2 regions of the Streptomyces sp. NPDC049954 genome follow, and region 2 is predicted to be linked to the other one. Evidence: predicted binding sites of a transcription regulator. Region 2 holds the regulator's gene; the other holds the start of a gene.
What was found. The regulator HrcA, encoded in region 2, represses chaperone genes, less so after heat shock. The targets are predictions, from matches to a motif close to TTNGCACTCNGNNNNNCNGAGTGCNAA.
Positions count from the first base shown of each region.

Region 1: a site for HrcA is predicted at 956-982, ahead of groL (chaperonin GroEL). Genes of this name have one in related genera too.

Region 1 is NZ_JBFALS010000002.1:227,131-235,536, reverse strand. It holds gene groL (chaperonin GroEL) at 1-798, opposite strand, end outside; gene AB0J21_RS04555 (cold-shock protein) at 1,109-1,312, opposite strand; gene AB0J21_RS04550 (MoaD/ThiS family protein) at 1,764-2,042, opposite strand; gene thrC (threonine synthase) at 2,167-3,465, opposite strand; SAM riboswitch class I at 3,483-3,634, opposite strand; gene AB0J21_RS04540 (glucosyl-3-phosphoglycerate synthase) at 3,904-4,854, shown strand; gene AB0J21_RS04535 (hypothetical protein) at 4,870-5,214, opposite strand; gene AB0J21_RS04530 (trehalose-6-phosphate synthase) at 5,402-6,841, shown strand; gene otsB (trehalose-phosphatase) at 7,035-7,970, opposite strand; gene AB0J21_RS04520 (DUF3263 domain-containing protein) at 8,061-8,342, opposite strand.
Region 2 is NZ_JBFALS010000003.1:386,879-395,284, reverse strand. It holds gene AB0J21_RS08170 (S41 family peptidase) at 1-2,105, opposite strand, end outside; gene AB0J21_RS08165 (pyridoxamine 5'-phosphate oxidase family protein) at 2,221-2,649, shown strand; gene AB0J21_RS08160 (16S rRNA (uracil(1498)-N(3))-methyltransferase) at 2,672-3,427, opposite strand; gene AB0J21_RS08155 (nitronate monooxygenase) at 3,424-4,491, opposite strand; gene dnaJ (molecular chaperone DnaJ) at 4,636-5,775, opposite strand; gene hrcA (heat-inducible transcriptional repressor HrcA) at 5,776-6,792, opposite strand; gene AB0J21_RS08140 (MBL fold metallo-hydrolase) at 7,076-7,825, shown strand; gene AB0J21_RS08135 (DUF3097 domain-containing protein) at 7,861-8,406, shown strand, end outside.

The sequences.
Region 1 (8,406 bases), on a different contig from region 2:
GCGGATCTTGTTGACGACCAGGGTCGACAGGGCCTCGCCCTCGACGTCCTCGGCGATGATCAGCAGGGGCTTGCCCGACTGCATGACCTTCTCCAGCAGCGGAAGGAGGTCCTTCACGTTGCTGATCTTCGAGTTGACGATGAGGATGTACGGGTCGTCGAGGGACGACTCCATACGCTCCATGTCGGTGGCGAAGTACGCCGAGATGTAGCCCTTGTCGAAGCGCATGCCCTCGGTGAGTTCCAGCTCCAGACCGAAGGTCTGGGACTCCTCGACGGTGATGACGCCTTCCTTGCCCACCTTGTCCATGGCCTCGGCGATGAGCTCGCCGATCTGGGTGTCGGCGGCGGAGATGGAGGCGGTGGAGGCGATCTGCTCCTTGGTCTCCACGTCCTTGGCCTGCTCCAGGAGCGCGGTGGAGACGGCCTCGACGGCCTTCTCGATGCCGCGCTTCAGCGCCATCGGGTTGGCACCGGCGGCCACGTTGCGCAGACCCTCACGGACCAGCGCCTGGGCCAGGACGGTCGCGGTCGTCGTGCCGTCACCGGCGACGTCGTCCGTCTTCTTCGCGACCTCCTTGACCAGCTCGGCGCCGATCTTCTCGTACGGGTCCTCCAGCTCGATCTCCTTGGCGATGGAAACACCATCGTTGGTGATCGTGGGGGCGCCCCACTTCTTCTCCAGGACGACGTTGCGGCCCTTGGGGCCGAGGGTCACCTTGACGGCGTCGGCGAGCTGGTTCATACCGCGCTCAAGGCCGCGCCGCGCCTCCTCGTCGAACGCGATGATCTTGGCCATGTGAAGTGGTCCTCCCAGGACGGGGTGGGCTGAGGGACCGTGTGGCGCCCGCGACGGACGGCCTGCGCACCGCACGGTTCCTTGCCCCGTACGGCCTGCGGGCCTCACCGACCCGGTCCTTCTGTCACTCTCAACGTCAGAGTGCTAACGCCTATGATTAGCACTCGGCCTAGGAGAGTGCAAGCCTCCCGGGAGGGCATGCCCCGAAGGGGCGGCCCCGGCGGCGGGCCGGTTCCCGACAGCCCGAGGGCCCGCACCCCTGGGGGTACGGGCCCTCGGCCACGTCGTCCGTTTATCGGTCGAGCGCTGTTCAGGCAGCCTGACGGACCATGTCCGCCTGCGGCCCCTTCTGACCCTGCGAGATCTCGAACTCGACTCGCTGGCCCTCTTCAAGGGTGCGGTAACCGTCCATCTGAATCGCGCTGTAGTGGACGAAAACATCCGCACCACCGTCGACCGCGATGAAGCCGTACCCCTTCTCCGCGTTGAACCACTTGACGGTGCCCTGAGCCATGCCTAACTCCCCTATTACTGGCCCTTGCACAGGAACGCACTTCGCGAACCCGGGTCAGACCTCACCCCCCAGACGTATGGGGGTGTGCGCCGGAACGCGTCGACCGCCGCTGAATGTATCTGCCCAACTGCCGTCTGCAACAGGTCAATCGGACGAGAAATCCAGGCACCAGGTATGGACTTATAGGCCGGAATCGGCGGAAGTTCCGGGCAATTCGGGCCCGGCAAAAGGAACGCAAAGCCGCAAAAAGGCAAGAGATTCGGGAGCGGGAACACCGGCTCACAGAAGCCGCGGGGCGCGTTTCCCGGGACACTTCTCCCGGCGCCCGTCAAGGCGCGAACACGCGGCGAATCAGTATCCCCAACTGTACCTCTGCCAATCTCATGGAATTGCCCCCTCCGCTTTTCCGCGAAGGGGGCAACACAAATGAGGGGACGGATTCCGGATGCGCTCAGCAGCCGCCGGCGACCGCCGGGATGATCGAGATCCCGGCGCCGTCGGGGGTCGCCGTCTCCAGGCCCTGCTCGAAGCGGACGTCGTCGTCGTTGACGTAGACGTTCACGAAACGGCGCAGCTTGCCCGAGTCGTCGAGGACCCGGCCGGCGATGCCGGTGTGGTTCTTCTCCAGGTCGGCGATGACCTCGGCGAGGGTCGCGCCCTCGGCCGGGACCTCGGACTTGCCGCCGGTGTAGGTGCGCAGGATGGTGGGGATGCGGACGTTGACGCTCATGGGGTACAGCCTTTCTCGGCCTGCTCGGCCGAAGGGCGGAGTGACGGCTCAGGCGGAGGGGCGGACACGAGGGCGGACCGGGGCACGCGGGCGCACCGGGGGCCGCCCCGCGGCCGCGTGCGGCTCAGTCGCGGGCGAGACCGGCGGCGCGGAACGCGTCGAGGTCCGGGCGGATGGTCGCGGTCGGCCCGGTGGTGGGCGCCACCGCGTCGAGCGTCTTGAGCCCGTCACCGGTGTTGAGCACGACGGTGGTGAGGCTCGGGTCGAGCGCCCCGGACTCGATCAGCTTGCGGGTCACCCCCACGGTCACCCCGCCCGCGGTCTCGGCGAAGATCCCCTCGGTGCGGGCGAGCAGCTTGATCGCGTCCACGACCTGCTCGTCGTTCACGTCCTCCACCGCGCCGCCGGTGCGCCGGGCGATGTCCAGGACGTACGGGCCGTCCGCCGGGTTGCCGATCGCGAGGGACTTGGCGATGGTGTTCGGCTTCTGCGGGCGTACGACGTCGTGGCCGGCCTTGTACGCGGTGGAGACCGGCGAGCAGCCCTCCGCCTGGGCTCCGAAGATCCGGTACGGCTTGTCGGCGACCAGGCCGAGCCTGATCAGCTCCTGGAAGCCCTTGTCGATCTTGGTGAGCTGGGAGCCGGAGGCCACCGGGATGACGATCTGGTCGGGCAGTTCCCAGCCGAGCTGCTCGGCGATCTCGTACGCGAGGGTCTTGGAGCCCTCTCCGTAGTACGGGCGCAGGTTGACGTTGACGAAGCCCCAGCCCTCGCCGAGCGGGTCACCGATCAGCTCGGAGCAGAAACGGTTCACGTCGTCGTAGTTGCCCTCGATGCCGACCAGCTCGCCGCCGTAGACGGCGGCCATGACGACCTTGCCCTGTTCCAGGTCGTGCGGGATGAACACGCAGGAGCGGAAGCCGGCGCGGGCGGCGGCGGCGCCGACGGCGCCGGCCAGGTTGCCGGTCGAGGAGCAGGAGAGGGTCGTGAAGCCGAAGGCGCGGGCGGCCTCGACGGCGATGGCGACGACGCGGTCCTTGAAGGAGTGCGTCGGGTTGCCGGAGTCGTCCTTGACGTACAGGCCGCCGGTGACGCCGAGCTCGCGGGCGAGGCGGTCGGCCTGGACGAGCTGGGTGAAGCCGGGGTTGGTGCTGGGGTGGGTGGCCACGTCGGCGGGGACGGGCAGCAGCGGGGCGTAGCGCCAGATGTTGTCGGGACCGGCCTCGATCCGCTTGCGCAGGGCCTCGGGGTCGCCCGCGGGGAGGTCGTAGGCGACTTCCAACGGGCCGAAGCAGCTCTGACAGGCGAAGATGGGTCCGAGCGGGAAGCGCTCGCCGCATTCGCGGCACGAGAGAGCGGCGGCGGGTCCGAGATCGACGCCCGTCTTCGCGGGAGCGGAGGTTTCGGCGGTCTGCACAGCCATGGTGGGGAGGCCCTTTCTCCTCATCTTCCTCGCGACGCATTTCGCCACGAGACGGAATTGGCACCTTCCCGAGCCGTGGGCCTCGGTGGCGGACGTACCGCCAGGAGACTCGGCCGGAGGGTTGCCGGGGCTTCAACGGGCCGTTTCCCTCTGCCCCTCTGGATGAGCGGTATGGCAGGCGGATCCTGAGGTCCGCCGCGTTTGTCACGTGTCCGGCACGTGGTGTGTCACGTGCTTGTCATGACACGCGGTGCGGGTGGCGCAGCCCGACATGGGATGGTCACCGGCACTGTCCAAGACTGTAACCGAAGCACCGGATCGTTGAGATAGTCGTCCGAACGCCGAGATGGAGATCACGGTCGGCCGCCGGGCCGGCCGCACCCAGGTAAGTCACTTCCGGTATTCCGCAAGCAGTACCCGCACGAGGGGACGCACAACGTGCTCGAAGAGGTGGAGCGCTGGCTCGACCGCCGTTCCTGGACCGCAGCCGACCGCACGCTGCCGCAGATCCTCGCGGCCAAGCAGGCGACCGGGTCCTCGGTGAGCGTGGTCCTGCCCGCACTGGACGAGGAAGCCACGGTCGGCGACATCGTGACCGTGATCCGGCGAGAGCTGATGGAGAAGGTCCCGCTCGTGGACGAGCTGGTGGTCCTCGACTCCGGTTCGACCGACCGTACGGGGGAGGTCGCCGCGGCGGCCGGAGCCCGGGTCGTGCACCGTGACGTCGTGCTGCCGGGCCTGCCCGCGGTGCCCGGCAAGGGAGAGGTCCTGTGGCGCTCCCTGCTCGTCACCGAGGGCGACATCGTGTGTTTCGTGGACTCCGACCTGAAGGAGTTCTCCCCGGACTTCGTGTCCGGCATCGTGGGCCCGCTGCTGACCGACCCGGACGTGCACTTCGTCAAGGCGATGTACGAGCGTCCACTGGGCGGCGCCTCGGGGCAGGGCGGCCGGGTCACCGAGATCATGGCCCGCCCGCTGCTGAACATGCACTGGCCTCGGCTGGCCGGTTTCGTCCAGCCGCTGGGCGGCGAGTACGCGGCGCGGCGCTCCCTGCTGGAGCGGCTGCCGTTCCCGGTGGGCTACGGCGTCGAGCTGGGCCTGCTCGTGGACGCGCTGCACACGGTGGGCCTGGACGCGCTCGCCCAGGTGGACGTCGGGGTCCGCAAACACCGCCACCAGGACGGGCAGGCGCTGGGCCGGATGTCCGCGGCGATCTACCGCACCGCCCAGCTCCGCCTGGCCAGGGGCCACCTCGTACGCCCCGAGCTGACCCAGTTCGAACGCCATCCGGACGGCGGCTACGTCCACCACACCCACGAGGTGGACACCCGGGAGAGGCCTCCGATGACGGAGATCCCCGAGTACGAGAGCCGGCGCCGGGCGGCCTGAGGGCGCCGGGCGGCCTCAGGGCCGTGGTTCCGCCCGCAGCGCCTCGAAGGCGGTGGGGCGGGCCGGGTGCTCCAGGTGGTCGCGGACGCGCAGGGCGCACGCGTGCGGGCTCAGCGTGGACGTGTCCACGTCGACGTCGTGCACGCCGTGGGCGTGCACGACCTCGTACTGGGCGGCGGCCAGGCCGGGCTCCCGGTCGCCGCGTGCGCGCTCGCGGTGTTCCAGTTCCGGCAGCGGGCAGCGCACCGCCAACCAGCTTCCTTCGAGGAGGTCGAGGAGTTCCCTCGCGATGCTGCTCTTGCCCGAGCTGGAGGCGCCGTTGAGCAGGACGACTCTGCCGCCCCGCGGGGTCCGGGGTATCCGGTCGGGCGCGGGCTCCCCTCCGTCCGCCACGGTCGCGCCCCCGCCGGTCGCCGTTTCCGTCCCCACTTCCGCCCCTCCCGTCGCCCTTCCTCCCGGCATCCTGCCGCGTCGCGCCGGCCCCTCCCCCGAGCCCTCGCAACAACTCGTACGTTTGAGCGCATATCGGGGCGGCTAGGAAGGGTCTATGTCTACGTCTGCTGATCAGTCGCGCGCCTCCGTCCTGGTGGCGTCCAATCGGGGTCCCGTCTCCTACACGCTGCACGAGGACGGCGCGCTGAGCGCCAAGCGGGGCGGGGGCGGGCTGGTGTCGGGGCTGTCCGCGATCGGCCCCGAGTCGGACGCGGTGTGGGTGTGCGCGGCGCTGAGCGACGGGGACCGGGAGGCCGTGCGGCGTGCCGGTGGCGATCTGGACCCGGCGGACAGCGGCGGGCAGCGCGTCCACATGCTGGGGATCGATCCGCAGACGCAGGCCGAGGCGTACAACGACATCGCCAACTCGGTGCTGTGGTTCGTCCACCACATGCTGTACGAGACGCCCTTCGAGCCCGCCTTCGGCCCGGAGTTCCGGGCGCGCTGGGCCTCCTTCCAGACGTACAACCGGGCCTTCGCGGAGGCGCTCGCGGCGCGGGCGGAGGACGGGGCGGCCGTCCTCGTGCAGGACTACCACCTGGTGCTGGTGCCCGGCATGCTGCGCGCGCTGCGGCCCGATCTGCGCATCGCGCACTTCTCGCACACGCCGTGGGCCCCGGTCGACTACTTCCGGCTGCTGCCCGACGACGTGGCCCGCGAGGTCCTGCACGGCATGCTCGGCGCGGACCGGGCCGGGTTCCTCACGCGTCGCTGGGCCGACGCCTTCGTGGCCTGCGCCGACGCGCTCGTCGACGGGACGGGCAACACCCGCATCGGGGTGCACGGTCTCGGGGCCGACGCCGACTTCCTGCGCGAGCGCGCGCACCGTGAGGACGTGGACGAGCGGCTGGAGAGGCTGCGGGAGGAAGTCGGCAGGGACGAGGAGGGGCGGCCGCGCCGGACCGTCGTACGCGTCGACCGCACCGAGCTGTCCAAGAACATCGTGCGCGGGCTGCACGCCTTCCACCGACTGCTCATCGCACGCCCCGAGTGGCGCGGCCGGGTCGTGCACATCGCCTTCGCCTACCCCTCGCGCCAGGACCTCGCGAGCTACCGGGCGTACACGGCGGAGGTGGAGCGGGTAGCGAACCTCATCAACGACGAGTACGGCACCTCGGACTGGACCCCGGTCCTGCTGCGCGTCGACGACGACTTCGCGCGCTCCCTCGCCGCCTACCGGATGGCGGACGTGGCGCTCGTCAACCCGATCAGGGACGGCATGAACCTCGTCGCCAAGGAGGTCCCGGTCGTCTCCGACGAGGGCGTCGCACTCGTGCTGTCGCGGGAGGCCGGGGCGTACGAGGAGCTGGGGCAGGACGCGGTGGTCGTCAATCCGTACGACCTCCTGGCGACCGCGGAGGCCCTGCACACCGCGCTCACGATGGAGCACGAGGAGCGGGCCGAACGCTCCAAGCGGCTCGCGGAGGCGGCCACCGCGCTGCCGCCCGCGCAGTGGTTCCTCGACCAGTTGCACGCGCTCACCTCGGACGGCTGACGCCGGGCCGGGGCCGGCGCCGGCGCCGGGTGACCGTGGCGGGCGGGGCCCAGTTCCCCGGCCCCGGGCGGGCTCCCGGGGCCGAGGCCGCCCCGGCGGGCCCGGCGTGCCGTGAGGACCCGTGGACCGCTGGGGTCGGCTCCCCGCGCCGTGAGGGCGCTGGGCGGCCCTTGGTCCGTTTCGCCCCGCGCCGTCAGCGCCCGGCCGCCCGCTTCTCCAGTTCCCGGGCCAGAGCCGTGAGCAGGGCCACGACCTCGGCCGGTCCGCCGGGCAGCGGCAGGTCCGCGCGGTCCACCAGCTCCGTGACCTCCGTACCGCTCGCGACCAGGACCCCGGGCAGCTCCGCGCGGTCCTGCTCCACCGCGGCGTACGCGGCGAGGTCGCCGAGGTCGTCGCCCGCGTACAGGACCGAACCGGCGGCGACCTCGTCCAGGTAGCCGCTCAGGGCCCGGCCCTTGTCGACGCCCGGCGGGCGCAGTTCCAGGACCATGCGGCCCGGCTCGAGGATCAGGCCGTTGCGGTGCGCGAGCTCGGTGAGTGGTGCGAGCAGCGCGTCGAAGGCCGCCCGCGGCTGCTCCGCCCTGCGGGTGTGGACGGCGAGGGACTGCCCCTTGTCCTCGACGGAGGAGCCCTTGGCCTCGCCGGTCGCGTCGAGGAGTCCGGGCAGTTCGGTGCGGGCGGCGGCCACCCCGGGGTGCGGTGGCGGCGTCCGCACGGCGTCGCTGACGGCGTCCCAGCGCTCGGCGCCGTAGTGCCCGAGGACGACGAGGTGTTCCAGGCCCCGCACCCCGGCGAAGCCGCCGTTGCGGACCGCGACGGCGGCCGGGCGGCCGGTGATCACCGCGACGGACCGCACGTGCGGGGCGAGTGCGGCGAGCGCCTCGACCGCTCCGGGGCGGGCCCGCGCCAGGTCCGGGTCGGGGACGATGTCGGCGAGCGTCCCGTCGAAGTCGAGGGCGATCACGGCCCGGTCGGGGCGGGCGAGCAGCGCGGCGAGACCGGCCCGGCCCGCCTCCGTCACGGGCCGGGGCAGCCCGTCCGGGACGGGGGCGTCCCCGGGTGTCCCGGAGGACCCGGGCACCTCGGGGGAAGCGGACGGCTCGGACGGCTCAGGCGTGTGGCTGACCATGGAACGAGCCTATCCACGCGAGGCGCTCCTCACTCGGCCCGGCCCGGTCGGGAAGTGGACCGAAGTGGGTGCCGTTCGGGCCCCTTCGCCTCACCGTGCCGCACGCCGCGCGTCCCGCACCCGGCGCAGCCGGTTGACGGTCACGGGGTCGTGCTTCAGGGCACGCGGGTCGTCCAGGAGGGCGTTGAGCAGTTGGTAGTAGCGGGTCGGTGACATGCCGAGGCGTTCGCGCACGGCACGCTCCTTGGCCCCGGGTCCGGGCAGCCCGGCCCGCTCCAGCGCCAGTACGGCCCGGTCCCGCGCGGACAGCCCGGTCTCCGCGCCAGTCGCTTCCGTGTCGGCGGCTTCGCTCTCGGCGGCTTCGCTGCCGATGGCTTCGCTGCCGACGGTTTCCGTTTCGCGGTCATCCGGATCGGCGCCGTCCGGCCCGGCGACG
Region 2 (8,406 bases):
ATGTCGGGGCGCCAGAAGTTGTCCCGCATGATGCGGCCGGTCTCGTCGAACATCTGCCGCCACTCGGCGGCCGGGTCCACGCTCTGCCGTACCCGGCCGAGGTCGACGGTGATGTTGGAGTCGCTGTCCTCGTCGCCGGAGGCGCGGCGGTCACTGGGCACGACGCGCAGTTTCTCGCCGGTCCACAGCAGGACCCGCCTGCCGTCCCCGGTCACCGCGTACCCGCTCGCCTCCCCGGCCAGTTCCTCGACCCGGTGCTGGCCGAAGTCCCAGCGTTCCAGGCGGGACTTGGGCGGTTCCGACGCGGGGGTCGCGCCCGAGGTGCCGAGCACTCCGTGCAGCGGGTGCGAGAGCCACAGCACGCCGTCCTTCGCGGCGCGCAGCGAGGAGTACTCCCCGGCCTCCACGGGGAAGGGCACGATGCGGTCGGCGAGCCCGTCGAGGTCGATGCGGGTCTGCGTGCCGCCCCCGGTCTCGGCCTCCGGGGTGCCGTCCTTGTCGGGGGCCTCGAAGGGTTTGCCGTGCCGCTGCGGGCCGAACGGCGAGGGCGTCGTCGCGGCCAGCGTGATCAGGTGGGGGCGGGTCGCGCCGACGAAGGCCAGGTCGAAGTTGTGCGCGTCGTACATCGGGTCGAAGGCCCGGTCGGACAGGAACGCGAGGTGCTTGCCGTCCGGGGTGAACGCCGGGCTGTAGTCGCTGAACCGCAGCGGCGTCGCCTCGACGGGCGTGAGGTCGGCGGTGTGCGCGAGCTTGAGCTGACGCAGCGGGTCGGGGCCGGGGTGCGACCACGCGAGCCACGCCGAGTCCGGTGAGAACACCAGGCCCGAGACGTCGCCGTCCTCGCTGCGGTCCACCTCGCGGACCTCTCCTGACTCGCGCTCGACGAGCAGCACCCGGCCGTCGTGCGCGGCGGCCGCGATCCGGCTGCCGTCGGGGGACACCGCGAGGGACAGGACCCGGCCGAGGCGGCCGGCCGCGATCCGGCGCGGCGCGGAGCCCGGCGCCTTGCCGGTGGCGGGCGCGAACTCCAGGGCGTCCTCGCCCTCCGCGTCGGTGACCCAGGCCACCCACTCCTCCCCGTCCACCCGGAAGGTGCGCGGCAGCCGGGCCCGTACGCCGGGTTCGACGGCGAGGGCGCGGGCGGGCCCGTCGCGGTGGGTGACCCAGTGCACGGCGCCGCGCACCAGCACGGCGCTGCCCCGTCCGGTGTGGTCGGGGGCGGCGCCCGCGAACCAGCGGGCGGCGCTGACCGGATAGGGCTGGCGGTCGGCGCGCTGACCGCCGAGGCGCACGTCGAGCCTGCGGGGCTCGGCCCCGTCGAGGTCGTCCAGCAGCCACAGTTCACCGGCGCTGGAGTACACGACGCGGCGGCCGTCGCCGGCGGCGTGGCGCGCGTAGAACCCGTCGGCGTCCACGGGGGTGTGGCGGCGCAGGTCGCTCCCGTCGGGCAGCGAGGAGTAGACGGCGCCGACGCCCTCGTGGTCGGAGAGGAACGCGATGCGCCCGCCGACCCACAGGGGGTCCTCGATGTTGCCGTCGATCCCCTCGTGGACCCGCGCCCACGAACCGTCGTCGTCCGGCCCGATCCACAGCTTCCCCGCCGTGCCGCCCCGGTAGCGCTTCCACCAGGCGGCCTCGCGGCCCATGGTGACGGTGCCGAGCAGGACCAGTTCCCCCTCGCCCTCGTACGCGAGCGAGCCGACCGGCCCGTAGGGCAGGACCCGGGGCGGCGAACCGTCGAGGGGGATCGCGTGGGCCCAGGTGCGGCGCAGCGAGGCCCGGCCGTGCGCGGTGACCGCGACGACCTCGCCCTGCGGGGTCCAGCCGCGCACGGAGGTCTTGTGGCTGCCCCAGTGCGTGAGCCGGCGCGCGGGACCGCCGTCCACCGGCGCGACGAACACCTCGGGCACGCCGTCGCGCGCGGAGGTCCAGGCGATCGTGGTGCCGTCGGGAGATATCCGCGGGTGGTGCACGGGCACGTTGTCGGCGCTGACGCGCCAGGCGCGTCCCCCGTCGAGCGGGGCGAGCCAGACGTCGTCCTCTGCGGTGAAGGCGAGCAACTCGCCGTGGATGTGCGGAAAACGGAGATAGGCAGGCTGTGTCACAAGGGCCACCCTAAGCAGCGGGGCCCCGCTCGGGACAGGGGTCCTCGCTCCGCGCGCGCCGCCCGCCGGGTCCGGAGACTTCCCGAAACGGCCCCGGCGGGGGTGGGATGGGCCCATGGAGACCGTCGCCGAACGCCTGGACCGTGCACGCAATGTCTGGCTGTGCGTGGCTCGCCCCGAGGGGCCCCCGCACGTGACCCCCGTCTGGTTCGTCTTCCGGCCGCGACAGCGGGACCGAGGGGGCCAGGAGGAGGGCCCGCGCGGCCCCGAAGGCGTGTGGTGGATCGGTACGGGCGCGAACTCGGTCAAGGCGCGGCTGGCCGAGCGGTCCCCGAAGGTCTCGCTGGCCCTGGAGGACGGCGAGCACCCGCTCGTCGCGGAGGGCGAGGCCCGCGTCCACCACACCCGCTTCCCCGACTCCGTGCGCGAGGGCTTCCTCGCCAAGTACGGCTGGGACCCGGCCATCCCGGAACGCCCGGGCGAACCGCGGGCGCTGCTGGAGGTACGGGTGCGCCGGTGGCTGCTGCGGGGGCAGCCCGCCTGAGCGGGCCCGGGCCGGGGCGTGCTCAGCCCCAGCGTCCCGTGCGCCCCATCAGCAGCGCCACGGCCGCCGTTCCCGCCGTGGAGGTGCGCAGGACGCTGCGGCCCAGCCGGCACACGTGCGCCCCCGCGGCGGTGAAGGCCGCCAACTCCTCGGGGGAGACGCCGCCTTCGGGGCCGACGACGAGGACGATCTCGCCGCGGTCGGGCAGTTCCACGCTCGCCAGGGCCTCGCCCGGGGTCGCGGTGTCCTCGTGGAGGACGGCCGCGAAGTCGGCCTCGGCGAGCAGGGCGGCGGCCTGCTTCGTGGTCATCGCCTCGGCGACCTCGGGGAACCGGGGGCGGCGCGACTGCTTGCCCGCCTCGCGTGCCGTGGCCCGCCATTTGGCGAGGGACTTGGCGCCGCGCTCGCCCCGCCACTGGGTGACGCAGCGGGCCGCCTGCCACGGGACGACGGCGTCGACGCCGGTCTCGGTCATCGTCTCGACGGCGAGTTCGCCCCGGTCGCCCTTGGGCAGCGCCTGGACGACGGTGATGCGCGGACTGCCCACGGACTCCTCGGCGAGCGCGCCGAGTTCGACGGTCAGCCGGTCCTTGCCCTCGGCGGACAGCACGACGCAGGGCACCCAGTGACCGTGGCCGTCGGTGAGGACGACGTCCTCCCCCGGCCGCAGCCGCTTCACGGACACGGCGTGCCGCCCCTCGGGCCCGTCGAGCACGTAGGCGGCGCCCTCGCGGGCGCGCGCGGCGAGGTCCTCGGCGAGGAAGACGGGCGCGGTCACGCGGCACCTCCCAGGGCGGCGGCGGCCGTACGGGTCTCGGCGGCGAGCGTCTCGACGAGCCGCGCGGCGGGCAGCGTACGGGCCATCCGGTGGCCCTGCCCCGCCCACAGCGCCATGCCCTGCGCGTCCCCGGCGGTCGCGGCGGCCTTCCGCAGCCCCGAGGTCAGGTGGTGCACCTCGGGGTAGGCGGCGGGGGCCTGCGGTCCGTGCTCGCGCACGAAGCGGTTGACGAGTCCGCGCGCGGGCCGGCCGGAGAAGGCCCGGGTCAGTTCGGTGCGCACGAACAGCGGGTTGGTGAGCGCCGCCTTGTGCAGCGGCGAGGCCCCCGACTCGGGGCAGGGCAGGAAGGCGGTGCCGAGCTGCGCGGCCTGCGCCCCGGCGGCCAGCACCCCGGCGATCTGCGCGCCGCGCATGAGCCCGCCGGCCGCGACCAACGGCAGCGGCACGGTCTCCCTGACCTGGCTGACGAGCGCGAGCAGACCGATCCCGGCGCCGTCGCAGGCCGGGTCGTCGCGGTGCGTGCCCTGGTGGCCGCCCGCCTCGACGCCCTGGACGCACACGGCGTCGGCGCCCGCCCACTGGGCGGCCCGCGCCTCCTCGGGCGTCGTCACGGTGACGACGGTGACGGTGCCGACCCGCTGGAAGGCGTCGAGGACGTCGCGGGTGGGGCAGCCGAAGGTGAAGGACACGACGGGCACGGGGTCGGCGAGCAGGACCTCGACCTTGTCCTCGTACGCGTCGTCGAGAGCGCCCTCGGGGACGGGGCCGAGCGGCGCGGCGTAGCGGTCCGCCTCCTCGGCGAGGTGCCCTGCGTAGGCGGCCACGGCCTCCGGGTCCCCGGCGGGCTGCGGGAGGAACAGGTTCACGCCGAAGGGGCGCGAGGTGAGTTCCTTCGTCTCCTTGACCTGGTCGCGTACGTCGTCGGCGCCGCGGTACCCGGCGGCGAGGAACCCGAGGCCGCCGGCGCCGGACACCGCGGCGGCCAGCGCCGGGCAGGAGGCACCGCCCGCGAGGGGAGCCTGCACGATCGGGTGCCGCAGAAGCTCGGTCAGACTTGAGGACATGCCCGCATCGTCCCACGAGCCCGCCGGGCGCCGCCCGCCACCCGAGCCCTCGGGCGGCGGCCGGGAGGGAGCCGGACACGGCCGTGCGGCCCGCGCGAGAAGTTCACGCGGGCCGCACGGGTACGCCCTCGGCGGGCGGCAGCCTCAGGAACGGCCGTTGAACGCGTCCTTGAGCCGGGAGAACAGGCCCTGCTGTCCGGGCTGGAACTGCCCGAGGGGCCGCTCCTCGCCACGCAGCTCGGCGAGTTCGCGCAGCAGTCGCTCCTGCTCGGCGTCGAGCTTCCCGGGCGTCTGGACCTCGACGTGCACGATGAGGTCGCCGCGCCCGCCGCCGCGCAGGTGGGTCACGCCGCGGCCGTGCAGGGGCACGGACTGCCCGGACTGGGTGCCGGGCCGGATGTCGACGTCCTCGGTCCCGTCCAGTGTCTCCAGTGGCACCTTCGTGCCGAGCGCCGCCGCCGTCATCGGGATGGTGACGGTGCAGTGCAGGTCGTCCCCGCGCCGCTGGAAGACGGCGTGGGCCACCTCGTGGATCTCCACGTAGAGGTCACCGGCGGGGCCGCCGCCGGGGCCGACCTCGCCCTCCCCGGCGAGCTGGATGCGGGTGCCGTTGTCGACACCGGCCGGGATCTTCACGGTCAGGGTGCGCCGTGAGCGGATCCGTCCGTCGCCCGCGCACTCCGGGCAGGGCGTCGGCACGACGGTGCCGAAGCCCTGGCACTGCGGGCAGGGCCTGGAGGTCATGACCTGGCCCAGGAAGGACCGGGTGACCTGGGAGACCTCACCGCGACCGCGGCACATGTCGCAGGTCTGCGCCGAGGTGCCGGGGGCGGCGCCCTCGCCGTTGCAGGTGTTGCAGACGACGGCCGTGTCGACCTGGATGTCCTTGGTGGTGCCGAAGGCCGCCTCGTTGAGGTCGATCTCCAGCCGGATCATGGCGTCCTGGCCGCGCCGGGTCCGCGAGCGCGGTCCGCGCTGCGAGGAGGCGCCGAAGAACGCGTCCATGATGTCGGAGAAGTTCCCGAAGCCGCCCTGGCCGAAGCCGCCGGCCCCGCCACCGCCCGCCTGGGACAGCGGGTCCCCGCCGAGGTCGAAGACCTGCTTCTTCTGCGGGTCGGAGAGCACCTCGTAGGCGGCGTTGATCTCCTTGAACCGCTCCTGCGTCTTGGGGTCCGGGTTGACGTCGGGGTGAAGTTCCCGCGCCAGACGCCGGAACGCCTTCTTGATCTCGTCCTGGGAAGCGTCGCGGCGCACGCCGAGTACGGCGTAGTAGTCCGTGGCCACTTACGACTCCGCCAGGATCTGTCCGACGTAACGAGCCACTGCGCGTACCGCTCCCATCGTTCCGGGGTAGTCCATGCGGGTCGGTCCGACCACGCCGAGCTTGGCGACTGCCTCGCCGCCCGAACCGTAGCCGACCGAGACCACCGAGGTGGAGTTGAGCCCCTCGTAGGCGTTCTCATGACCGATCCGGACCGTCATGCCCGAGTCCTTGGCCTCGCCGAGCAGCCGCAGGAGCACGACTTGCTCCTCCAGCGCCTCCAGCACCGGCCTGATCATGAGGGGGAAGTCGTGCCCGAACCTGGTCAGGTTGGCCGTGCCGCCGATCATCAGCCGTTCTTCGGTCTCCTCGACGAGGGTCTCCAGCAAGGTGGAGAGCACGATCGAGACGGTCCCCCGGTCGTCCTGTTCGAAGGACTCGGGGAGATCCTGCACGAGCTGCGGGACGTCGGCGAACCAGCGTCCGGCGACCCGGCTGTTGAGCCGGGCCCGCAGATCGGCCACGGAGGTGTCACCGAACGGCGCCGGGCAGTCGACCATGCGCTGCTCGACCCGGCCGGTGTCGGTGATGAGCACGAGCATCAGCCGGGCCGGGGCCAGCGCCAGCAGCTCCACGTGACGCACCGTCGAGCGCGTCAGCGAGGGGTACTGCACGACGGCGACCTGCCGGGTGAGCTGCGCGAGCAGCCGCACCGTGCGGCCCACGACGTCGTCGAGGTCGACGGCGCCGTCCAGGAAGTTCTGAATGGCGCGCCGCTCGGGGGCGGTCATCGGCTTGATGTCGGCGAGCTGGTCGACGAACAGCCGGTAGCCCTTGTCGGTCGGGATACGGCCCGCGCTGGTGTGCGGCTGGGCGATGTACCCCTCCTCCTCCAGCGCGGCCATGTCGTTGCGCACCGTGGCCGGGGAGACCCCGAGCCGGTGCCGCTCGGTGAGCGCCTTGGAGCCCACCGGCTCCTCGGTCCCGACGTAGTCCTGGACGATGGCGCGCAGCACTTCGAGTCTGCGTTCACTGAGCACCGCGCACACCTCCCTGGTCGCCGGCCGGCGATCACCGGTCCGGGCTTGGCACTCGCCCTGTCTGAGTGCCAGCACTTCCCCGGCCAGTGTACGGCCGTGAGGTACGCCCCCGGCAAGGGCGGTGGCACGGCAGGTCGTGCGCCCCCGGCACGGCTGAGGAGGACAGGACGGGGCAGGGTAGGGCCGAAGACCACGAACGGACAGCCGCGGCTGTCACCAAGGGACGGGCCCGGAGCGCCGGTGGACGGTTTCGCCGGGCGCCCGGGCACGGGAGGCGGCGCACATGGAACGGGAGCGAGCGGTGACCGACGGCGGATGGGAGCGGCTCGCACCGGGGGTGGCCCGGCTGCGGCTGCCCGCGTGGGACTGCACCGTGGGCCTGGTCACGGCGGGCGGCACGGCCCTGCTGGTCGACGCGGGCGCGAGCGTGCGGGAGGGCGGCGCGGTGCGTGCCGGGGCGCAGTCCCTGCTCGGCGGCGGGCGCGTGACGCATCTCGCACTGACCCATCCGCACTTCGACCACGTGCTGGGCGCCGGGGCCTTCGCGGGGGTGACGACGTACGGGGCGGTCGGCGTCGAGGGGCTGCTCGGCTCCCCGCAGGGCCGTGCGGCGCTGTACGCGGACGCGGTGCGGCACGGGCTCGACGAGGACGAGGCGGCGCAGGCGGCGGACCTCGCGCGCGCCCCGGAGCACACGGTGTCGGGCGAGTTCACGCTCGGCCTGGACGGTGGCCGCCGGGTCCTGCTCGCCAACGTGGGCCCGGCGCACACCGGCCACGACCTGGTGGTCGTCGTACCGGGCGCCGGACCGGCCGCGCCCACCGTCGTGTTCTGCGGCGACCTGGTCGAGGAGTCGGGTCCCCCGCAGGCCGGACCGGACGCGGTCCCGGCCCGCTGGCCGGACGCCCTGGACCGGCTGCTGGACCTGGGCGGCGAGGACGCGCTGTACGTCCCGGGGCACGGAGCGGTGGTGGACGCGGCCTTCGTCCGGGCCCAGCGCGCCGAACTCGACGCGGCGCACGGCGTGTCGTGATCCCCCGAACGGCGGCATTTCCTATCGTCTGAGGAATGCGCGCGTACTCCTCCGACCTGACCCCGCCGTGGAAGAAGCAGCGGCCCGCTCCCGAGGTTCCCCTGGAGCGGGACCTCGTGGTGGAGGAGGTGACGACCGGCTTCTGCGGGGCGGTGCTGTCCTGGGAGAAGTCGGCGGAGGGCCTCGTCGTGACGCTGGAGGACCGCTTCGGCAAGCGACGGGTCTTCCCGCTGGCCCCGCGCGGCTTCCTGCTGGAGGGCCGTGCGGTGACGCTCGTGCGCCCGCGCTCCACCACACCGGCCGCGCCCTCCCGTACGGCCTCCGGATCGGTCGCGGTGCCCGGGGCGCGCGCCCGGGTGGCGCGGGCGGGCCGTATCTACGTCGAGGGCCGGCACGACGCGGAGCTGGTGGAACGGGTGTGGGGCGACGACCTGCGGATCGAGGGCGTGGTCGTGGAGTACCTGGAGGGGGTCGACGACCTGCCCTCGATCGTCGCCGAGTTCGCCCCGGGCCCCGACGCCCGCCTGGGCGTCCTGGTGGACCACCTCGTCCCGGGCTCGAAGGAGTCACGCATCGCCGCC